4 regions of the Lysinibacillus sp. NPDC097162 genome follow, and region 3 is predicted to be linked to each of the others. Evidence: riboswitches for the same ligand, from Rfam matches in the RefSeq annotation. Region 3 holds a riboswitch; each other region holds the start of a gene.
What was found. A riboswitch is a leader RNA that binds a small molecule or an ion and turns the genes downstream of it on or off. The one in region 3 is predicted to bind cobalamin.
Positions count from the first base shown of each region.

Region 1: it holds a riboswitch for cobalamin, as region 3 does, so the genes downstream of both, cobT (nicotinate-nucleotide--dimethylbenzimidazole phosphoribosyltransferase) here and ACIQXW_RS07910 (ABC transporter substrate-binding protein) in region 3, are expected to answer to the same signal.
Region 2: it holds a riboswitch for cobalamin, as region 3 does, so the genes downstream of both, ACIQXW_RS13090 (ABC transporter substrate-binding protein) here and ACIQXW_RS07910 (ABC transporter substrate-binding protein) in region 3, are expected to answer to the same signal.
Region 4: it holds a riboswitch for cobalamin, as region 3 does, so the genes downstream of both, ACIQXW_RS23030 (FecCD family ABC transporter permease) here and ACIQXW_RS07910 (ABC transporter substrate-binding protein) in region 3, are expected to answer to the same signal.

Region 1 is NZ_JBIWDT010000001.1:305,246-311,357, forward strand. Features, by position in the region: gene ACIQXW_RS01430 (alpha/beta fold hydrolase) at 1-399, shown strand, start outside; gene miaA (tRNA (adenosine(37)-N6)-dimethylallyltransferase MiaA) at 386-1,279, shown strand; gene hfq (RNA chaperone Hfq) at 1,378-1,608, shown strand; gene ACIQXW_RS01445 (rhodanese-like domain-containing protein) at 1,703-2,005, shown strand; cobalamin riboswitch at 2,147-2,322, shown strand; gene cobT (nicotinate-nucleotide--dimethylbenzimidazole phosphoribosyltransferase) at 2,428-3,483, shown strand; gene ACIQXW_RS01455 (trimeric intracellular cation channel family protein) at 4,181-4,786, opposite strand; gene ACIQXW_RS01460 (methionine gamma-lyase family protein) at 4,934-6,112, shown strand, end outside.
Region 2 is NZ_JBIWDT010000002.1:187,321-193,432, forward strand. Features, by position in the region: gene ACIQXW_RS13080 (adenosylcobinamide amidohydrolase) at 1-121, opposite strand, end outside; gene ACIQXW_RS13085 (FecCD family ABC transporter permease) at 118-1,119, opposite strand; gene ACIQXW_RS13090 (ABC transporter substrate-binding protein) at 1,116-2,084, opposite strand; cobalamin riboswitch at 2,291-2,474, opposite strand; gene ACIQXW_RS13095 (acyl-CoA dehydrogenase family protein) at 2,813-4,480, opposite strand; gene ACIQXW_RS13100 (class I adenylate-forming enzyme family protein) at 4,483-5,985, opposite strand; gene ACIQXW_RS13105 (MerR family transcriptional regulator) at 5,978-6,112, opposite strand, start outside.
Region 3 is NZ_JBIWDT010000001.1:1,578,183-1,584,294, forward strand. Features, by position in the region: gene ACIQXW_RS07895 (cytochrome c oxidase assembly protein) at 1-756, opposite strand, end outside; gene ACIQXW_RS07900 (DUF2243 domain-containing protein) at 746-1,240, opposite strand; gene ACIQXW_RS07905 (precorrin-3B methylase) at 1,439-2,140, opposite strand; gene ACIQXW_RS07910 (ABC transporter substrate-binding protein) at 2,197-3,192, opposite strand; cobalamin riboswitch at 3,444-3,631, opposite strand; gene ACIQXW_RS07915 (GTP-binding protein) at 3,812-5,749, shown strand; gene ACIQXW_RS07920 (hypothetical protein) at 5,981-6,112, opposite strand, start outside.
Region 4 is NZ_JBIWDT010000010.1:36,310-42,421, forward strand. Features, by position in the region: gene ACIQXW_RS23010 (S-layer homology domain-containing protein) at 1-648, opposite strand, end outside; gene ACIQXW_RS23015 (endonuclease Q family protein) at 762-1,931, opposite strand; gene ACIQXW_RS23020 (hypothetical protein) at 2,000-2,170, opposite strand; gene ACIQXW_RS23025 (heme ABC transporter ATP-binding protein) at 2,672-3,454, opposite strand; gene ACIQXW_RS23030 (FecCD family ABC transporter permease) at 3,459-4,505, opposite strand; cobalamin riboswitch at 4,654-4,846, opposite strand; gene ACIQXW_RS23035 (YdhK family protein) at 5,024-5,605, shown strand; gene ACIQXW_RS23040 (response regulator transcription factor) at 5,643-6,112, opposite strand, start outside.

The sequences.
Region 1 (6,112 bases), 1.3 Mb from region 3:
TTCAATAAGCAAGTTCCAAATGCTAAAACAGCGTATGATTGGTTATGTTCTGTAGAGCATGAGGTGCAAAAATATATTGATGATCCATATTGTGGCTTTATACCAACAAACCAATTTTTTGTTGATTTAACGGCTGGCCTTATGGTGCTAAATCGAAAAAAAGAGATTGAAAAAATAAATAAAAACTTACCGATCCTTTTGATAAGTGGTAGCAAGGACCCTGTTGGTGACGGTGGTCAAGGAGTGTATACAGTGGCAGAGCGTTTTGTAGAAGCAGGTATACAGGATGTTACAGTCTATTTATTTGAAGATAAGCGACACGAAATTTTAAATGAAGACAATCATCAGGCGGTTCATCAAGTTTTATTACGGTGGTTAAAAAAGTATGATACAAAATAAAATTCAGCAAGCAGAGGTTGTTGCAATCGTTGGACCAACGGCCTCTGGTAAAACAGCACTGAGCATTGAGCTAGCAAAAAAGTATAATGGTGAAATTATTAATGGCGATTCGATGCAAATTTATAAAGACTTAAATATTGGTACAGCGAAAATTACCGAGGAAGAGATGCAAGGTGTACCACATCATTTATTAAGCTTCAAAGAGCCAACAGAATCATTTTCAGTAGCGGATTATCAAAAACTGGTGCGTGCCAAAATTAGTGAAATACAGGCACGCGGGAAGTTGCCAATTATTGTTGGAGGCTCTGGATTATATGTACAAGCAGTGCTCTATGATTTCCAATTTACGGAGGAGCAGGTAGATGAGGTAGCACGTAAGGCGTATTATGAGGAGCTAGAAAAGTTGGGTCCTGAAGCAATGCATGCAAAACTACTAGCATTGGATCCGAAAACGGCAGAAACAATTCATCCGAATAATACAAGACGTGTTATTCGAGCATTAGAAATGATTGAATTAAGTGGTGTTTCAAAAGCTTCAGATGAACATAATCGTGGAGAAATCCCCCTTTATCGCCATTTGATTTTAGGGCTTGGAGAAAATATGTCACGCGATGAGCTTTATGATCGCATAAATCGCCGAGTAGATTTGATGATGGACAAAGGGCTGTTACAAGAAGTAAAAGGGTTATGGCAGCAAAATATTCGAGGTGTACAGTCAATACAAGCGATTGGCTATAAGGAATTGTATGATTACTTAGATGGTAGATGCACATTAGAAGAAGCAATTGAAAGTTTAAAACAAAATTCTCGTCGCTACGCGAAAAGACAACTTACTTATTTCCGTAATAAGATGGACATTCATTTTATTGAAAAAGACTAAAAACTTTAATAATTTCTAAAAATTACTAATTGATAAATTGGTATAACATGCTACTATAGGAATGAAGAGGTAGAAAGAGAGTAGGGGAGGCGCAATCTATGAAATCAATCAATTTGCAAGATACGTTTTTGAACCATCTACGTAAAAACAGTGTTTTTGTAACTGTGTTTCTGTTAAACGGGTTCCAGTTAAAAGGAACAGTGAAATCCTATGACAACTTTACAGTATTATTAGTTGATGCTGAAAGCAAACAGCATCTCATTTACAAACACGCAATTTCTACTTTCGTTCCAGCAAAGCAAGTCGAATTTTTAGAGACAGAAGAATAGAGTCATTTTAAGCAGCTAGTGCTACATCACTAGCTGTTTTTTTTCGTTCACGCTATAATGTAATAGGAAATTGATATATTGGAGGACTATAAAGATGAAATCAATGGATACAACGCAATTATTAGAACAACTAGATGCTAACGAAGACCTATACATTATTGATGTGCGAGAAGATGATGAGGTAGCACAAGGTGTCATTCCTGGTGCTAAGCATATAGCGCTTGGAACAATTCCAGAGCGTTTAGATGAGATAGATAGATCTAAGCCTTATATTATCGTATGTAAAGCTGGCGGACGCTCGGCAAATGCATGTGCTTATTTAGAAGCACAAGGCTTTGATGTAACAAATCTTGAAGGCGGCATGCTTGCCTATGATGGGGAATTAGAATTTAAATAATGTAAGATGAAGGTATTTAACAAGTCAGTTGTTAAATACCTCATTTTTTTGTTTATATTAAATGATGGCAATGCAAAAAGTGCTGTTACCAAAACTTTTAACAATATTGACACTCAAAAAACTTTGTCGTAAATTTAAATTAATTACATAAAAGCATTAGGTGCCCACGTTGGGAGAATAGGGAATAAAGTGAAATGCTTTAGCGGTCCCACCACTGTAAAATGGAGTTTTATAGAGAATACCACTAGCGATGGCTGGGAAGGTTCTATAAAATGTTGAGATTGAGCCAGGAGACCTGCCTAATTGCTTCGGATGATATGGACGATGGAAAAGTCTGTAGTTTATTTGTTATGAAATAAACTACAGGCTTTTCTATTTTTTTCATTCTTTTATGTAAAAGGCTAAAAAAAGGAGAGATGATGATGCAATTGCTACAACAAACGATTCAACACATTCAACGTACTAACAACAAAATGATGGAAAATGCAAAGGAACGTATAGATTCTCTTAGCAAGCCACCAAGCAGTTTAGGGAAGCTGGAGTCGCTTGCTATACAACTAACTGGGATTACGGGAGAACTATATCCTAAACTCGATAACAAAGTGATCATCGTTTGTGCGGCAGATCACGGTGTTTGTGACGAAGGGGTAACATCGAATCCACAAAACGTAACATTTTTTCAAACATTGAATTTTCCTAAAGGGGTAACAGGTGTTTGTGCTATTGCTAAAATAACAAATGCAAAAATTGTAACGGTGGATGTCGGTGTCAAAGAGGATATTCCGCTTAATGCTGGTGTACTAATAAAAAAAATTAAATATGGTACGGATAATATGGCGAAAGGTCCAGCGATGACGAGGGAAGAAGCAGTCCAATCAATTGAAGTAGGCATAGAAATAGCGACATCAGAAATAGCAAAAGGAGCAAATGTTCTTGGTACTGGTGAAATGGGGATAGGCAATACAACACCTAGTGCAGCTATATTATCAGTACTTCATGCTTGTCATCCGCATGAAGTGACGGGATTCGGTGCAGGGCTAGGGTTAGGAGGAATTGAACATAAAGTAGCTGTTATTCAAAAGGCTATCGAAATAAACAAACCTAATCGTCATGATGCAATCGATATACTTGCAAAAGTTGGTGGGTTAGAAATAGGGGCTATGGCTGGAGTAATCCTTGCGGCTGCCGCAAATCGCAAACCAGTTGTCATTGATGGCTTTATTTCTACAGTAGCTGCACTAATTGCATATGAGCTTGAACCAAAAGTACAAGACTATATCATACCTTCTCATGCATCAGAAGAACCTGGGGCAAAAATAGCAGCCGAATTGCTAGGAGTAGAGCCGATGCTTCATATGAATATGCGATTGGGCGAGGGCTCTGGCGCAGCATTAGCGTTTCCAATTCTAGACGCAGCTTGTTCGATGATGAGCAATATGGCTACATTAGCAGAGTCTATGGCGCTAATAGATAAATAATAATTGACGAGGAATAAGGTTTGTTCTTAGAGCGAAGGAAATAGTATATGCAATCTAGTTGATGGTAGCGAAGGTTGCGGCTTACATCGTGCCCGCGAAAAGCACACGCCGAAGCGGACATCAACGGTAAAGCAGAAAGAGTTCGATTAATGTGATGGCGTTTTTACGCTATGTAAGAAGAATGAAACTATAGCTGTTCATTCTTTGGCAGTAAATAAAAAATTAGAAGAGAACACGAGTTGATGGTAGCGAAGGTGGGCGACTCCTGCGGGAACGCACGCAGTGTAAGCCGCAACAAACCGCGCGTTAGCGAAGGTTGCGGCTTACGTTGTGCCCGCGGAAAGCGCACACCGAAGCGGACATCAACGGTAAAGCAGAAAGAGTTCGACTAATGTGATGGCGTTTTTACGCTATGTAAGAAGAATGAAACTATAGCTGTTCATTCTTTTGCAGTAAATAAAAAATTAGAAGAGAACACGAGTTGATGGTAGCGAAGGTGGGCGACTCCTGCGGGAACGCACGCAGTGTAAGACGCAACAAACCGCGCGTTAGCGAAGGTTGCGGCTTACGTCATGCCCGCGGAAAGCGCACACCGAAGCGGACATCAACGATATAGAGTTCGACTAATATGATGACATTTTTACGTTGTACCCGCAGAAAGCACTCGCCGAAGCGGACAATAATGGTATAGCCTCTATTAAGCTCGGTTCAACTTCCGTAACGGCAAACGCCATTTCTTCATATATGAAAGAACTCGTAAAACCGTAATGACACCGAATAATACATATAAGAAAATATCGCCTGGTAGTAATTCCAGTCCAATTAGAAGACCTGCAAGTGCTGCCCAGACACCGTAAATTTCATCGCGTAGCACGAGTGGCTTCCGTCCAGCCAATAAATCCCGAACAATACCACCGCCTGAACCAGTTAAAACAGCAGCAACAATGACTGCACTAATTGGCATATTGAGTTTGACAGCGTACAATGCACCTTGTATAGCAAAAGCCGATAAACCAATAGCATCTGTGAAATTGCCCCAACGATGCCAATGCTGTATTAGATGATGCGGAAAAATAAAAAATATAGTAATTGCAGCAATCGCAATTTGGAACATCATATCTTGCCCCCACAATGTTGTGACAGGTAGACCAATCAGTAAATTACGAATGGCACCTCCACCGAATGCAGTTACAATGCCAAGTATATATACACCGAATAAATCGTATTCTTCTTCCATTGCAATTATTGCCCCGGAAATAGCGAAGGCAATTGTCCCGATGATGCTAAAAACTTCCCAAGCCATCACTTTCCCCCCTTATACGAGAATAATTTGTAGTAAGTCCGCCCCTTAGCTTAGCGCATTTAACAGCTAGACACAATAGCAATTTTTGCAGGGTTGCAAACAAATTGATAAGATAGGAAAGAACAATTTGAAACGGAGACGAAAACAATGACTTTTACAACCCATTTAACAGCAGAAACGTTAACATTAGCGGAAAAAATAGAAGAAAAGGTGCGCCCTTATCATACGAAGGTAGAGAATATGGCGTTCGTCAATCAGCAAAAGGTACTTTCCGCATTCAGAGCGCATCAAGTAAGCGATTTTCATTTACATCCGTCAAATGGCTATGGCTATGATGACGAGGGACGTGACAATCTTGAGCGTGTATATGCACAAGTTTTTGGAGCAGAGGCGGCGATTGTCCGTCCGCAAATCATATCTGGTACACATGCGATTACGCTTAGTCTATTCGGTGTGCTACGACCAGGTGATGAATTGCTTTATATTTCAGGTCAACCATATGACACGCTACAATCGATTGTCGATGGTGGTGACAAAGATACGGGTTCGCTGAAGGATTATAAAATTGGTTATCGCCATGTAGATTTGATTGACAATAAAGAAATTGATTGGACTGCAGTTGCTGCAGCTATTACACCAAACACGAAAATGATAGCTATTCAACGTTCAAAAGGCTATGCAACTCGTCCTTCCTTTACCATCTCACAAATTGCAAAAATGTGTGAAAAAGTTAGAGAATTGGCTCCGAATGCCGTTATTTTTGTTGATAACTGCTATGGTGAATTTGTGGAGGCACAGGAACCTACAGAAGTAGGCGCTGATTTAATGGCAGGTTCTCTTATTAAAAATCCGGGTGGTGGCTTAGCAAAAATAGGTGGTTATATTGCAGGACGAGCTGATTTAGTAGAAAAATGTGCTTATCGTATGACCTCACCAGGTATTGGGGCAGAAGCAGGCGCAACATTAAACACACTTGGTGATTTCTATCAAGGCTTTTTCCTTGCACCACATGTTGTTAGTCAAGCATTAAAGGGTGCCATTTTCACAGCAGCAATGCTGGAGGAAATAGGGATGAATACTTTCCCTAGTTATTATGCGGAGCGGACAGACTTAATTCAATCGGTATCATTTAAAACAGCAGAACAAATGATTGCTTTCTGTCGAGAAATTCAAGCAAATTCTCCTATTAATGCGCACTACGCTCCAGAGCCTGCATACATGCCTGGCTATGAAGACGATGTCATTATGGCAGCGGGGACATTTATTCAAGGCTCAAGCATTGAACTTACAGCGGATGGTCCAATTCGTCCGCCGTATACAGCATTT
Region 2 (6,112 bases), on a different contig from region 3:
ATTTGCCACTTCCATTTGGCCCTAAAATGCCAAGTACTTTCCCCTTTTCTACCGTAAAACTTACATCCTTAACGATTGGTACGTCCTCATAGCCACCTGATAGATGTTCAACGATAATCATACACGTACCCCCTTGCTTCTACGCTGCTTATAGAAAATATAAGAAAAGACAGGTGCACCAATAAATGCAGTTATAACACCTATCGGTAGCTCACGTGGAATAATTATCGTACGCGCCACTAAATCGCAAATGATCAGTAATGTTGCACCATTCAAAAAGGATAACGGCAATAAATGACGGTGATCTGAACCCCATATCATACGCGTCATATGCGGTACAACTAAGCCGACAAAGCCGATTGTTCCTGAAACAGCGACTGCCGCCCCAGTAAGCATGGAGCCGCCTACTAAAATTAAATATTTACTGCGCTTTACATTGACACCTAAATGCTTCGCGCGTTCCTCTCCATATAGCAGAACATTTAGCTCGCGTCTTTGCGTCCACAAAATAACAGAGCCAATGACAACAAATGGGGTAATCATTTGCACATACGGCCATCCTCGCATCGAGACTGAGCCTAGTAACCAGCCAATCACTTGGCGGAGCTCCTCACCTGATAACGCAATCATTAATGAGATAAGTGAACCTAAAAATGAGCTAAAAATAACCCCCGTTAAAATAAGCGTCTCCATTTTCAATGAACGGTCTACTATTCTGGCAAAGCTCATCACAGCTACCATCGTTAGTACGGCCCCTACCATACTGAGCGTTGGCAATGCATATAAACCGACAACTGGTATAGAAATGCCGAAAAACAATGTCATGACAGCACCGACTGACGCTCCTGACGATACACCAAGCGTATACGGATCTGCTAACGGGTTTTTTAACAATCCTTGAAAGGCTGCCCCTGCAATCGCCAACGATGCTCCTACAAGACCTGCGAGCAAGACACGTGGCAAACGAATTTTCCATAAAATATTGGCAGCAGTTTCATCTGCCGCTTTATTCCAAAATACTTCTAACGGAATATGAACCGAGCCTATTGATACGCCACACCAGATGCTAACGATAAGTAACGTAATGGCTGTTACATAGGCAAAAACTGTTTTGCTCACTCGAAAGCCTCAGGATAGATGGCTTTCGCTAACTCTTCAAGCCCATCTGCTAACCGCGGGCCTTGACGACTTGTCGTATTTTCATCTACTTGCACAATAGCCTTATTTTTAACAGCCGTAATTGTATCAAAGCCTGCACGTTGTGGAATTTTCGTTAAAATATCGGGCACATAATTATAAGTAACCACGATGACATCTGGATTTTTTGTAATAATTTGTTCTGCATCAATTTTGAACCAGCCATCCGTATCAGCCGCGATATTTTCGGCATGAATCATCTCTAGCATCTCCTGCATAAATGTGTCCTTGCCAGGTGTGTAGATTTCTGGTTCATCTGACGTTTCTACAAAGACTTTTTTCGGCTTCACGCCCTGTAATTTTGCTTGGACTTCCTCAACCTTCGCTTTCATATTGGCAATTATTTTTTCTGCCTCTGGTAGCTTACCGGTGGCGCGACCTAATTGCTCAATCGTCGTATATGTCTCATTAAAATCACTAGCGTTTGTCACAACAAATACTTTAACACCCGCTGCTTCTAGTTGATCCATTGCTCCCCCTAAAGAAGCTATACCTGATTCATGTGCAAAAACAATATCAGGCTGTAAAGCAATAATTTGTTCTATATTAAATTCCATACTGCCGACCTTTTCCTTGTCAGCTACCTCTGGCGGATAATCATCATAATCATTTACGCCAACGATTTTATCATTTAAGCCAAGTTCAAATAAAATTTCTGTGTTACTTGGAATAAGAGAAATAATTTTCTCTGGCGGTGCTTCTAGTACAATATCTTTGCCAGTAGCATCTGTTATTGTTAGCGGGAACGTTGCTTCGTCTAGCTGCTTTGTATCCTGTTGCTCCTGCTGTTCTGTTGTTGATTTGTCATTTTTCGGCTCTTCTCCACATGCTGCTAGAATGCCCATTGCTAAAAATGCTGATAACCCTATTTTCCAATACTTTTTCATTGTGAGACCTCCTTAGATTGTATGTGCATTTTTCAGCTCTGTTCACTTGATTGATCGATATAATGTTGGCATTTCTACCCGAACTTATTGCCTTTATGTTCAATTATTTATCGTCAGTAGCTTTCCAAAACAAAAAAACCTCTCGTCATCATAACGAGAGGCGGTGCTTGCACAAATAAACCACCATCCTATCCTCGTAGGCTGCAATGTATCGTTCTATAAAGGCAGGTCTCCTGGCTCGTGCTCCAAATGCTTTTTCATGCCTTCCCAAAAAAATTCAGTGGCATAGATTGAAAAAACTCACACTTACAGTGGCGGGACCGCATCGGAATTACACCGATTTCCCTTTTCACTTTACTTTAGTAAAGAACCTTTATAATATTTAGTTGATTTTATTATACATGAAAATAGAAATAGATAACGATAAAAAAAGAGACCCTAAGTTAGTGTCTCTTGTTTATGATCGTTGAATTCCGCTGCGTGCGGACACTTTCCACTTCAATCAACTAGTATAATTGTTTGAGTGCCTGTCACTACATAGAACCTAATATAATGTCGAGATCTAAATCGAAAAAATCCACTTCGCTTTCCGCGGGCGCACACGTAAGCCGCAAAAGTCGCTACCCGCCTGGTTTGTTGCGGCTTACATTGCGTGCTTTCCCGCAGGAGTCTACGTGGATTTTTACTAATAATAAAATTTTCAAAATTGTTTGCGTGCCTGGCACCCACTACATAATTTCCGAAAAATATTGAACAGTTTTCATTGGTGCACCTATTTCGCGCAATGCCCATGTATCTTCTAAATAAATATCTGCTAGCTTTTCATACTTGCCACCAAATTGGACTGCCCATTCGACTGCCACTACACTTTCGTATAGATGAGCCATTTTTTCTGCTACCCCCTTTGCCTCATACGACTTCGTAGCCTCATCCAAACGACTAAAGACTTGCAAAGTAGCTTCGATTTTCTTCAATTGCTTGCCTACAATTTGTACTAAGGAACAATCAGTTAACTTCGTCAAACGCTCGCGCATCACATGTACAAATAATTCATGGGCATTAAATTTATCTACTAAGCGAATTAGCTCAAGTGCTAAAATGTTAGCCGTTCCTTCCCACACCGTAAGTACTTGAGCATCTCTAAGTAAACGTGGTGTTACAAAATCTTCGATATAACCGTTTCCTCCATGCAATTCAATGGCTTCGCTTGCGTAATGTACCGCCTGTTCAGCCGTTTCTTTTTTCATAATGGCAATATTTAAACGATTAAGAATGATGTCCTCCTCGTCCCCCTGACCACTCGTTACCTTGTCATATAATTGAATAAGATCAAAAACAGTAGCGACCTCTACATGTAGCTTAGCAGCATATTTTCCTAATGTATCCTGAATCATTGGGTATTGAATTAAAGGTTGACCGAACGCATTTCGGTTTGTTACATAATGCTTCGCCTCTAAATAACCTCGACGCATAATACCAATGGAAGCAACAGCGTTACAAATTCGAGATAAATTAAGTGCCTCTAACATATAATAAATTCCTTTATTCGGCTCTCCAACGATATACGCTACTGCACCATCGAATTCCACCTCTCCTGATGGTACTGCTCTGACACCGAGTTTATCCTTTAAACGCCGAATGCGAAGGTGGTTAACCTTGCCGTCATCTTGACGCCAAGGTACAGCAAATAATGTTAAACCTTTCGAACCTGCTGAGGCGCCTTCTATACGTGCTAATACCATCGCCACACCACACATTCCAACATTTGATGCAAAGTACTTCTCTCCATACAAACGATAATGACTTCCTTCCTCGACAGCCTCTACAACATTTGCGCCGACATCTGAGCCTCCTTGCCGCTCCGTTAAAAATGTTGCTCCTTCATATAGCTCTGTATCGCCTGTTGCACAAACATGTGGTAAAAACCTGTCCTTCAACTCATCACTCGCATAATGATCAAGCAAATAAGCTGTTGCCATCGTTAAGGTAACTGGACAATAGAAGCCAGGCTCTGCATGTGAAAGTAAATAGCCTTGTGCAAAGCTATACACATAATTTCCCTTTCTACCTAACTGCGGAATTTCCTTATGCACATAGCCAACGATTCCTGTGTTATATGTTTCTTCAATCGTTTTTTTGTAGCCTTCATTGACCCAAATTTCCGAAATATCCTCACCATAAGCATTGTATCGCTGCAGTTTGGGCTCTCCCTCTCTGTCTGTATGCTTCGCCCTCACGTCGATGTCATTTGCACAAAGCTCACCGAAATCCTTTAACTCTCGCTTAGCATAGACTAGAAGTTCTTTATCTAGCATCATTTCTAGTAGTTTGTGTAGTGTTTCATCCTCTGTGAAAAAGTTAGTCGTCCGATTTGCATCTTGCTGTAATACTTTCATATTTATCTCACCTCTTGTTCCTTCAAAGATTGTTTTAATATTTTTCCTGATGCATTTCTTGGTAGCGCTTCCACTTGTTCGAATAAGCGTGGAATTTTATATTTTGCTAGATGCTCCTCTAAATATATCTTTAGTTCACTATCATCAATCTCTGCCTTTGCAGCATACACTGCCTTTACGGTTTCTCCCCACTGCGGGTGAGGGACACCGATAACAGCCACCTCAAAAATTCCTTCATAGCTTAAAAGTAAATCTTCAATCTCTTTTGGATAAATATTGACACCGCCCGAAATAATAACATCCTTTTTGCGATCGACAATCCAAATATAGCCGTCTTCATCTTTTCGAGCTAAATCTCCTGTTTTCAGCCAGCCATCTATAAACGCTGCCTTTGTTGCTACTTCATCCCTGTAATACCCCAACATATTGCCTTCACCAAATAACACAACTTCGCCCACTTCATTCACTCCGACATCTTCCCCGCTGTCGTTAATAATACGAAGCTCCGTCCCTAGAGGTGCACGCTGACCTATACTCCCTGCCTTTTCTTCATGCTCTTGTCCGAACATTAAGGAACCACTTGGCCCAGCCTCTGTTAATCCATAAACACATGTTAGATTTTCTGTTTGGAAAGCTTTTTGTATATGGCGAATTTCATTTTGTGATAACGGTGCACCTCCGTAAACCCACCATTTCATCGAAGATAAATCCGCTGTTTGCAATCTCTTTGTTTGGGCAGTTAATAAATAGGCAACAGGAGCCCCGAAAAAATGCGTCGTTTTTTCGTGTTCAATCGAATCTATCAATAAATCTGGTGTAAATGTTGGCGTTAGTACATTTGTTGAGCCAACAAGTACGCCAGCCATTAAAAATAAATGTAATGGTGCTGAATGCGTTAATGGCATCATAAGGAGAATGCGACTTGTAGGCTTAACTTCCATTTCTACTGCAATCATCTGGGCTACAGTTAAAATATTACGATAGCTAAATAGGACGCCCTTCGGTTTTCCTGTTGTGCCTGATGTATATAAAATCGTTGATGCATCGTCTTCATTTAGCTGACAATCTATTGGTTGTGTACTGGCATGTTGTATTAGCGTTTCATAATGAAGCCACCCTGCCTCCACATGTCCTGTTTTAATTTTCAACGGCACGACATTGATATGCTCGACCGCAGCAAAAATAGCCTCATGCACTAAAATGGCTTTAGCTTCTGCATGCTGTGCAACATATTCAACCTCCTGCAATGTAAATTTTGCATTTACGGGAACGACAATTGCACCAATACGTTGAATCGCAAAATAGCTAACAACAAACTCTACAACATTTGGCATAAAAATAATTACTTTATCATCTGGACGAATATCCAGTTCTATCAAAGCATGACCGAGTCGAGTCACTTGCTCATCTAAATCACGATAAGTCACTCTTCTTCCATGACAAACAACAGCTTCTTTTCCAGCATACTTTCGGGCATTTCGTGCTAATAAATTTGAACTATTCATCGTGCATCTCTCCCTTTAAAGTTAATAATTTCTCACTAAACATGCCATGTAATTGCAGTAATTCATTTTTCATTTGTGTAAGCTCGGCTATTTTACTATCAATTTCTTGAATTTTTTGATCTCCATA
Region 3 (6,112 bases):
TGTAAAAATTATTATGGCATCAATTATATCTCCACCATAGTACATAACCATACTTCCGATTTCTGCTTGTTCTATCGGAACACCTTTAGGAGGATGAGCATAAATATACTTCGATAATATTCCATGTCCTGCTAATGCAATAATTAAAACTATTGCTCTGTAAATAAAGGATTTCCTATGATATACAGGATCAAAATAAATGATAGAAACAGTAAACAAATAGCCTGCAATGAATACATGTAAATGGACAATTACATGTATTAGACTATTGTCGTGCATTAATGAATATAGGTTAGTAGTGTACAATATCCAAAGTCCACCTATATTTAGAAAGCTAGTAACTAGTGGATGAATAAGTATACGTGCTAGCCAACTTCTTAAAATTCTTGAAAGCCCCCGAGCTAATGGGGTGCTTAAAGTTCTAAGTATTAATGTCATAGGAGCTGCAAGTACAATGAATAACGGTGCTAGCATACCCAAAAGTAAATGGCTAAACATGTGTGCTGTAAAATCTATAGAAGCACGATTTGCTAAAGGACCTACAACAGCACTAATCGCCAATAAAATTCCAAAAACTAAACTTACTATACGATTAAATGGCCATGTTTTATAATTTCGATTTGTAATTACAGTAGCACTAATATACAAAATTAATATGGTAATAAACAAAATTAAAAAAACTAGTTGAGGATGAATGATTCCAAAACCATCATGACTAGGACCACCCTCTAATATTTGGTGATGGTCAGCGTTCATTAGTGGTAGCCTCTACTTGAAGATTTTTATTGCTAGTACGAACAGCAAGATAAAGTCCGATTATGAGAATAATTGCAGCAAGTACATTCCAAATTACATCGTATACGATAACATTTTCTACATACCTAATCTGGTGTATTCGCATTAGCTTATGTTGAATGATGCCATCATATAATTGGAAACCTCCTGCACCTAGTAACATGCCACCAACCCATCTCTTCAACAAAAACCCACTTTTACGACGAATATCTGCAAGTAAAAATAATCCTGCAATAGTAGCAAACCAACTAATTGCATGGAATATACCATCAGAAATTAAGCCAATATCCGTTGTAGACTTATCATAAAAATGATGCCAGCGAAATAATTGATGAAAAATAGTCTCATCTATAAAAGCTACTAGGCCTATCCCAAATAGAAACCCTGACAATAAATTCCGGCTTACATAAACTTGTGTATTGTTATGATTGTTTAAGATGGTCATTCCATCCCCCCTACATTTAGATTTTCGTCCTTATCATTCCCTAATTTTTAATATTTCAACCCAACTTTACCTAGCGTATCAGGCTAAAACTTCTTCTTTAAAGATATTATTTTTAACATCTATACCCCTACCTAGTCATCTATTGTTTCCATTAAAGAAGAGCTAGCTCTAGCCAGCTCTTTGCTTTTATTCAGTTGTTTAAAACGACACGACTCCAAAGGCAGAAATCAATGAAGGCTTTAATGCTTGCCAAAATTCAGCGCTATTTGTTCTACGATAAAATTTATGGAAAGGTTCATTTGGGCGAGCGTGTTTCTGATAATGCCTGATAATTTGTTGTAGAAAGCTTTCTATTTTTTGTACTGAAACTCTTTTAGCAAATAGTGTACCCGCCTTTGCATTGGCCCCCATCGGCACGGCACCTAAGTAAACATCGAAGCTATCCTTTTGATAAACAAGCCCAATATCATCATATACAGCATTATAGCAAGCCGATGCACAGCCATTAATATTTAACCGTAGTCTAGAAGGCACAGTTTCTTCATGTAATGCTTCGTATAGGTGTTCGGTTATTTCGGCAGCCTCCATTTTGTCCCCATCACAAAAATCACATGCTTTTATCGCAACGATAGGACCTTGCTTTGCAATATATAAGCCTGCTTCTTGAAGCTCATTGATAATTTCATTCACGTTTATAGTTGGGACGGACAAAAGGATACTATAGGAAGCCGAGTATTTAATTGCGCCGCTATCACCTACAACCTCAGCAATTTTTTGAAATTGAGCTGGTGTATAATGCTTATTGATAATACCTGGACTTACTGCAAGGCGTGTAAAATTTCCATTTGTATTTAGTTTTTCAAATGTTCGATCTGGTGTATTTGAACGAAAGGCATTCATTGTTTGTTCTCCTTATGAAAAAGAGCTAGCAAGTAGCTAGCTCTTTCGATTGTTATTTAAAAGTTTTCAGGATAAAAACCTTTTGCTAAAATTTCAATAGCCTCTGCAGCACGAACCCCTTCTGAAGCTGCTGAAAGTGGTAAAATGACAAAGCGTTCATTTTTCACAGCATCTGTTTCTTTTAATGCCGGATCACTTTTTAGGAATTTAATTTTGTCTTCTGCTGTTTGGGAACCATAATCAATTACGACAATGACTTCAGGGTTACGTTCAACTGTTTCTTCTTTTGATACCGTTGTCCAGCCCGATTCAACATCGCCAAAAATGTTTTTACCGCCAGCAACTGTGACAAGTTCATCCATAAAGTTTTGTGCCGCTGTAAAGACTTCCTTGTCCCCACTATCGAAAACTAGAACACGTAATTCTTTTTCACCTTGGGGTAACTTTGCGCGAACAGCATCAACATCCTTTGTCATCTGTTCAATTAATGCCTCTCCGCGGTCTTCAACACGGAAGATTTTTGCAATATTACGGATATCCGTAAATATATCCTCTAACGTTGGTTTTGTAATACTTGAAGAAGTATGTAAATATGTGTGAATACCAAGTGCTTCTAACTCTTCTGGTGTACCAACACCCTTTTCGCTAAAGCCACTTTTCCACCCAGCGTATAAAAAATCCGCTTCACTATCAATTACTTGTTCTTTTGTCGGATACTGCTCCGCTATCACTGGTACTTTATCGTAAGCTGCTTGTAAAGGTTCATAAATTTTATCATCTAAATAAGCAGTACCAACCATTGAATCTTCTAAACCTAATGCTAGCATTATTTCTGTAACGTGCTGATTTAAGCTAATCGCCTTTTTAGGAGCTTCTGTATAAACTTGTGTCGTATCGTTATTATCAATTGTTACTTCTTTTGCCTCTGCTTGTGCTGGTTCAATGTTTTCACTTTGTGCAGCTGATTCTGAATCATCTTTTGCACTACAAGCGCCTAAAATGCTCAATAGTGCCATTGCAAGAACTAGCCACATGCCTTTCCATTTGTTCATGTTTGTTTCTCCTTTAGTTTGTAATTTTTCATCTTTATAGTAAGAAATCAATGACTTCTTTGCTATTGATTACGAGCACTTCTTGACGCTTCATTTCCTGGTAAAAGCATGAATTGCTGTTTGCTACGGTTCCTGCTTAAACTACTGCACATCAAAATGGACACAAAAAACCCTCTTGTTTCCAAGAGGGCGGCATAGTGAAAAAACAATGGTTATTCAACCAATCACTATTCCCATCCTCGTGGTGTTAAGTAAAATAATATATATTGGCAGGTATCCTGGCTTAGGTTCAACGTTTATACGTCTTCCCATAGTTAAACTACAGTGACTGTGTTGTATAAACTCCCCATTTACAGTTGCGGGACAGCATCGGATTTACACCGATTTCCCTTTTAAGCAAATGATATAAACCATTTGCACCAATATATAGAAGTATTAAGTTATAAAAATAGCCTAGCAGAAGTAATTTTTGTTTTCAATCACACAAAAAAATCCATAACTAATAATTACGAATAATTGACCACTATTCAAACATAAACGAGAACTATTCTACTCGAAATGTTTTTAAGCACTATCTGTTACAATAGGAATATAGGAAAAATAGAAATGAGGATTTTTTATGTATAAAACGATTGGTGTGCTCGCACATGTCGATGCAGGAAAGACAACCTTTTGTGAACAACTACTATTCCATACGAACAGTATTCAAACGCGCGGAAGAGTCGATCACCAAGATACTTTTTTAGATAATCATACTATCGAACAAGCTCGTGGTATTACCATTTTTGCTGAACAAGGACGGATGCAAATTGGGGATGATACATACACACTAATTGATACGCCTGGGCATGTCGACTTTTCACCAGAGATGGAACGCGCAATTCGTGTAATGGATTACGCCATTATTATCGTAAGCGCAGTAGAGGGTGTACAAGGACATACTGAAACCGTGTGGCAATTGCTACGTCAATACAACGTACCAACCTTCTTCTTTATTAATAAGATAGATCGTGAAGGCGCTGATGTAGATGCCGTTATGAAGCAGCTTCGAAAGGAATGTTCGAAGGACGTACTTTTAATAGACGACCCATTGCGTACAGATTATGTCCAGAGCCACATTGCTGAATGGCTAGCTGAACGTGATGAACAACTACTCGATGCCTATTTGACAGAAACTCTCGATGCACAAACATGCCTATTACAGTTGCAAAAGTTGATTAAACAAGAGCAAACATTTCCTTGCTTTACTGGTGCGGCATTAAAGGATATTGGAATAAAAGAATTTTTATCACAGCTCCCTCTACTTACGGAGACTCGATTCGACCATCAAGCACCATTTCAAGGTGAGGTATTTAAAATTCGCCATGATGGAACTCAACGGTTAACGTTTATCAAAGCATTGCAAGGAACTTTACATACACGCCAAGACTTTACATTTGGTGATGTGACTGAAAAAATAACTGAAATTCGTTTATATAATGGCAGCCGTTTTGACACAACACAAGAAGTGCAAGCAGGAGAAATTTTCGCGGTTAAAGGGCTTAGTCTAGCAAAAGTCGGTGATATTTTAGGTAGTACAATACCTCCTCAGCCATATGAGCTTGTGCCTACGTTACAAGCTAAAGTACAGTATGATGGACAACAGCATATAAAAGAAGTTTTACAAGTATTCCGTTTACTTGAAGCGGAGGAACCATCGTTACGAGTCGTTTGGCATGAGAAATTCCAAGAAATCCATGTACATATTATGGGGGTTATTCAACTTGAAGTACTTGCTGAAGTGTTAAAAAATCGCTTTTCACTTTCTGTTACTTTTGGTGAGCCAAAAATCTTATATATGGAATCAATCGTAACAACTGTAACAGGATACGGTCATTTCGAGCCTTTAAAACATTATGCTGAGGTACACCTGTTAATGGAGCCTAATATTCGTGGAACTGGTAACACTTTTGTTAACGCTTGTCATGCTGATGATTTATCAGTTGGAAACCAACGACTAATTGAAAAACATCTATTTGAACGAGAGCATCACGGTGTTTTAACAGGCTCCCCAGTGACAGATGTATGCTTCACCCTTTTGACAGGACGTGCTCATATCAAGCATACAGAGGGTGGCGATTTTCGCGAAGCAACTTTCCGTGCACTTCGACAAGGGCTGGAGCAAGCCGAAAATATATTGCTTGAACCATATTATCGCTTTAAATTGAAAGCATCGAATGATTTTATCGGTCGTATGATGAACGATATCCAGCAAGCAGATGGTACTTTTGATGACCCTCTATTAACAGAGGAACAAGTAACATTAACAGGACGAGTTCCTGTTGCAACATTTATGCATTATAGTACTACTTTCGCTGCTTATACAAACGGCAAAGGGTCAATTTCGTTACAATTTGATGGCTATGATAAATGCCATAATAGTGAAGAAATAATTGCACAAATCAATTACAATAAACAGGCAGATCCCGACTATACATCATCAAGTATTTTTTGTGCGAAAGGAAAGGGCTATTCAGTTCCTTGGTATGAGGCAAAAGAAGCCATGCATTGCTTGTAATTATCCGAGAAACCGCACTTTCCAAAGCATAACAGCGATTGGGGAAGGTTTATCGGTTATTTAGCAAGTTTTATTGGCGATTTGAATGGTTTTATCGGCGATTCAGCGACTTTTATCGGCGATTTTAAAGGTTTTATCGGCGATTCAGCCAGTTTTTATGGCGATTTCAAAAGTTATCCATAAAAAATGACAGAAGGCATCGAGAACATCTCGATGCCTTTTATATTAATCCTATAAAGCTTTTTTCGCTTTCGCAACAAAGTTATTCGCTGATTCCACAATTACGTAACCATTACTATTCGAAAAATCAACAAGAACCGAACCTGGTTTACTCTTTAAAATTTGTAATTGCTCAATTAATTG
Region 4 (6,112 bases), on a different contig from region 3:
TGTTTTAATAGAAGCATTCATAACACCTAATAGCATTTTAAATTGTGTCTGCAGCTCTTCGCTATAATATGGGAAAGAATTATAGTAGCCCATAACATAAATTTGCACTTGCGGGTTCAGCTTTTTAATTTCCGCTAAAATGGCGGCTATATTACTTATCGCTTCTTGCGATGTTTTTAAAATGGCCGCAGTATCTATACCCGTTGTTGTTGCTTCTTTTAAAATAGGCAATAAATCATTCGCACCAGCAGTTAACGTAACTAGCTCCGCTTCCTGAATCGACGCTCTAAGCTTTGCACGATCATTTGTATAACCAAACCCAGTCACAGGTTTTTCTACGTCACCTTGTAAGTCTGCCAACACATTTTTCGTTGTATAGCCTGAATAGGCAAAGCCTTTATTATAAGATGTTAACAAACCCGCTTGTTGCAATGCCTGTGCAACAAAATCTGTATAACCAAGACCTATTGCTCCAACCTCATTCATGCCATGTGCCAATGAATCACCTAGCGCCACATAATCAGCTTGTACGACCCAGCTTGGCGCAATGTCATCTTGCTTATTCTCTGCACTTGCTCCTACAGGGACTATTAACTGTAAAGCTAGTACACTAGCAGCTAAAAAACGAAATTTCTTTGAAAATTGCATATTCCCACTCCTCCTGCACATCTAATAATTTCTAGTTTACTAGATTGAGGATAAAAATGGGAACATTAATAGTAAATACCTAAAATCGCCCTATATTCACCTAATGATTTACCCTATTCAGACTGGACCTTTCCGTAGACGCCTCCTCCACCAACTGCAATATTTAATTGTCCTGTTCTAGCTAAATCAATCATCTTTGCTATTTTAAGTGGCACAATTTCTGCAAGCTGCTCGGTTGTAATACGATGTAAAATTGTCATTTCAGTTCCAAATGCGTGAAGTAATCTTTCCATCATTTTCGGACCTAAACCTGGTATAAAATCAAGTGGTACTTGATGAATATACGGTGGTCTCTCACGTTCAGCACTATTCAAATCAGATAGTTCCATTATTCGAGTCGCAACGCCTTTCACGATTTGTGAACTTCCACACGACCTGCAAATTGTATCCCCATCGTTTAACTGCTTACCACATTTAGCGCATACTGTTTGATGGTATTTGCCAAGCAATGGGTTTAACCCATAATTAGCTATTACGCCTCGCCCATCCTGTTCATGGAGTGCCATCTTTAATTCGGTAAAATTAGCTGCCTTTAATCGTAGTTTTTGATATTCACGTGCAATTTTGCCAAGCGAATGAGCATCCGAATTAGTCACAAATGTATACCGCTGAATTTCCCGTATATTTTTTACCATATTGGTATCAGAGCTTAAACCAAGTTCTATAGCATCTATAAGCTGTGGATCAAACACTTCAGTTAAACTGTGGTGAACGCCTCTTCCAAATAAACTTTTAAATGGTGTAAAAACATGCGCTGGAATAAAAAGACCCCCTAATTCTCGAACTTTTTGTTGTAGCGCTTGTCCATCACAATAAATACGCTGTGAACTTAAATGAATGTTTTTCATAAAGCCTCTCATCCAATTCGAAAAATCCTCCATCACTGCGATAGTAGGAAAATAAGCTAGCACATGAATTGGACCATGACAGTTGCTATCATAAATCTCAATTTCCGAGCCTGGAATAAGCGTAGTTTCTTGAAACCGAAGGCCCCCTTCCGATAACTCTTCTAGTTCACCGCGTTTTATCATCATCTCCATCTCAGCAAGTACTTCTGGCGAATGACAATCAATTATGCCGATTATATCAAGCCCTTTTTTTGCACTAGCCATCTCTAAAATTCGCGATAATGTTAAAGTTTTACTTCCCGTAATCTTCACTGCTCGCCCACTCATTGTTCGTCCAATGTGAATATGTAAATCCGTATAATAGTCCTGAAACATGTATACAGCTCCTTTTGTTCGATTATAAAATGAAAAAACCTTACATTGCTGCAAGGCGTTTTCATTATTTAAGATGGATGGTTTTGATTTGTACTATTATCAGTGTCGTATGAACCTGAACCTTGATTTGGTGTTGCCGCTGCATCATAAGCAACTAAAGTAACACCAATTTTCTTTTCTAGCTCATTAATTTTTTCAAGCTGTGTGTGATCTAATTGTGCAAATTTAATCTCTTCCATATTCGTCACGCATCCTTTCAAAAGTAACGTTCCCCGAATATCTCACAACTATACAAAAATTAAACCGCAAAAATCTTCTGAATTGTTTTGGTGACTTTGTTTTGGTGACCGGCATTAGCATAGACCCTAACAAAAGCATCAGACTTCCTATATCATAAAAATCCACTTCGCTTTCCGCGGGCACATTGTAAGCCGCAACCGTCGCTGCGCGCCGCTTGTTGCGTCTTACGTTACGTGCGTTCCCGCAGGAGTCTGCGTGGATTTTTACTTGGTTAACCATAAAATTCAATACTTACACAGTAAATTATTTGTGTGACTGGTGCTCCGCATATACACCTAACAAAAGCTTCAGACTTCCTATATCGCAAAAATCCACTTCGCTTTCCGGCGGGCACATTGTAAGCCGCAGGAGTGTGCGTGGATTTTTACTTGGTTATTTATAAATACCCTACTTGCAATGCTTTATGCAAATTGTATCAGAATTGTTTGAGTGACTGGCACTTATGTAGTTTTTGTGAATTGCTCGGATACATATGTTAAATACGGTTTGCCTGTCAGCGGATGTGTTTGAATATCGGCGTATACTCCAAAAACATCACGAAGCAGTTTAGGCGTTAACACTTCTTCTGGTGTGCCGTAATGAACAATACTACCTTGTTGTAAAACATAAATTTGATCACAGTACATAGCAGCCATATTCAAATCATGTAAGGCTGCGACAACAGTCAAATGCAATGTTTGAATTAAGTCCATTAATTGTAATTGATGCTGAATGTCTAAATGATTAGTAGGCTCATCTAAAATAAGCACTTGCGCCTGTTGTGCTAGTGCACGTGCAACCATCACTCTCTTTTTTTCTCCTCCAGAAAGGGAACTAAAGCTGCGTGTTTCTAAATGGGCAATACCCGTTTGAGACAATGCCTCTTTCACTATTTTAAAGTCTTCCTTATCGTCCATTTCAAAAAGCTTCTTATGTGGCGTTCTTCCCATGCTCACTAAATCTTTCACTTTAAAATCGAATAAAACAGGTGTCTCCTGACTAACAACGGCTAATTTTTTTGCAATCGCTCTACTTGATTGCTGAAAAATATCTTCCTCATTCAATAATACTGTTCCACTTTCTGGCTTTAATAACCGATACATATTTTTCAATAGTGTCGACTTTCCACTACCATTAGGACCAATTAAACCGACAAATTGGTTTTCCTTTATTTGAATGCTTACTTCTTTTAATATGCGCTGATCATGAATGGAGAATGATACATGCTTCGCCTCTAATGTCATACCTTTAATCTCCTTCACCAAATGAATAATTGTTACGGCGTAGTAGCCAAATGAAAAATGGACCGCCACAAAAGGCTGTAATGATTCCAATTGGCATTTCTTCTGGAGCTATTATCACGCGGGCAATCGCATCTGCCCAAACTAAGAAAATTCCTCCTAATAATGCGCTAATAGGGATAACATATTTATAATTAGACCCCACTATTAATCGCACGATATGTGGAATTATTAAACCAACAAACCCAATGGAGCCACTTACTGCAACGAGCACACCTGTTAGTAATGATACAAGTAGTATCAATTGAATTCGAAATTGTTGAAGATTAACACCTAATGTGACCGCCGCTTCTTCCCCAAGTAGTAATAAATTTAAATTTCGATAATATAGCCATAACAAACTAAAAACGATGAAAAAGATAATAGCTGGAATGAATAAATTACTCCATTTTGCGCCCGCAAGACTTCCAAGCATCCAATACATAACGGCTTTTATTCCGCCCTCTTCCTTAGACATCATTAACATAAAATTTGAAGTAGCAGATAATATAAACGATACAGCCATTCCTGCTAGCAGCAAACGGAAAATAGAAATACGTCCCCCTACACGTGACAAGAAAAATACCAACACAATTGCTATAAAGGAGCCTAGAAAAGCAGCTACTGAAAGGGCGTACATACCTAAAAATGAAAAAGCGCCTAAAATGATGACAGCCGTGGCACCAACTGTCGCACCTGAAGAAATACCTAAAATATATGGATCTGCAATAGAATTACGGACAAGTGCTTGCACAGCTGCTCCAGCAATAGCTAATCCTGCTCCAACAATGGCTGCAAGCATGACACGTGGGACACGTATTTGCCATATAATAATTTCTTGTGAGCGGCTCCAATCAGGCTCTATCGTATTTGAGAAAATAGGAATTTTCGAGAAAATAACCTTCCATACATGTAGCGGTGTAATTGACACTGAGCCAATCATAATAGCAACCGTCATTGAAGCAATCAGTACTAAAAGAAGGGTCAATGAAAATAGCATAAATTTTTTATTCATTTGCTTATTAACTCCTTATCAATCTTGATAAATACGAAGCAATAAAAAAGGGTATTCTACGCACGAATGCATAGAAATACCCTAGGTTAAACAAAGTTGGAGAAGTATCCATCAATTGTCCGTAATTGCTTGCATCCTCGTGGGCATTACAGGTATGAACTAATTGGCAGGTCTCCTGGCTTCGATTCAACGTTACTATGATTGCCTTCCCATTCTAAAAACAGTGGCTACTACATCATAGAACTCCTCGTTACAGTTGCGGGACAGCGTCGGACTTACACCGACTTCCCTTTTAAGTGGCACTTGTTAACAAGCGTCACACCATTAGTTTCTGAAATTTTAAAATTATGACGATTCTATCATACATAATTATCGTAGTCTATAGCTTCTTTCATCTAGGAATCAATCTTTCCTCTTTTCAACTTCATACAAATGGATTTTGCACAAAACCTAATCCATAATTTCTGCACATTTACTTGTTACATTAAAGACAAATAAATAGTAAGGAGGAAATTCATATGGTATTAAAAAGAAATTTTTTCCTAGGCTTTATAGCAGCAATGGCTTTACTAATATTATCAGCTTGCTCTGACGATGCAGCGAAGACGGACTCTGCTAATGGTGACGCAATGGACCATAGTGCAGAAACAGGCCATGGAGAAGAGATGAATCATTCAAGCTCGGGTGAAGTTCCATCCACTTTAAAAACTGCTAAAAACCCTAAATTCCCTGTAGGCAGTACTGCTATTATTAAGGAAGGACATATGTCTGGGATGGCAGGCGCCGAAGCAACGATTGTTGGGGCATATGATACAACTGCCTATATTATCTCCTATGAACCGACTACTGGTGGAAAGAAAATAGAAAATCATAAATGGGTAATACATGAGGAATTAATAGATCCAGGTGTTGCCCCATTGTCTCCAGGCACTGAAGTCAAAACAGATGCTGCACATATGAAAGGCATGGAAAATGCTACTGTTCGCATTGATGACGCAGTACAAACGACCGTTTATATGATTGATTTTCCATTAACAACTACTGGTGAAGAAATGAAAAATCATAAATGGGTTACAGATAGTGAACTAACGTCAAAATAAAAACGAAACACCCTCTGTCATCAGAGGGTGTTTGTAATTACTTTTTGTCAGCAAGCTTATGCCATTTATAGCCGATTCCCCACACTGTCTGTAAGTAATCATCCACAGGAAAGCCACTTTTCCTTAGTTTTTCCCGTAAATTGCGGACATGCGAATCAATTGTTCGGTCTTCAATAGTACCGTTATATCCCCAAACTGTATTAATTAAATGCTCTCTTGAGAAAACTTTATTTTGATATTCAAGAAACAGCGCTAACATCGAAAATTCTTTCGGCGTTAAAAGAATAGCTTCTTGTTGAAAAGACAATTCAATAGATTCTTTATTTAATCGTAGCCCTTCAAAAAAAATGAAAGTTTCTTCAGTTTTTGTTCTTCTTAATACAGCATGTATGCGTGCTACTAACTCTTCCTCGTCAAAAGGCTTTAAAATGTAGTCGTCTGCTCCCAAATTTAAGCCTTTTATAATATCAGCCTGTTCCGCTTTTGCTGTTAGCATAATGACAGGTA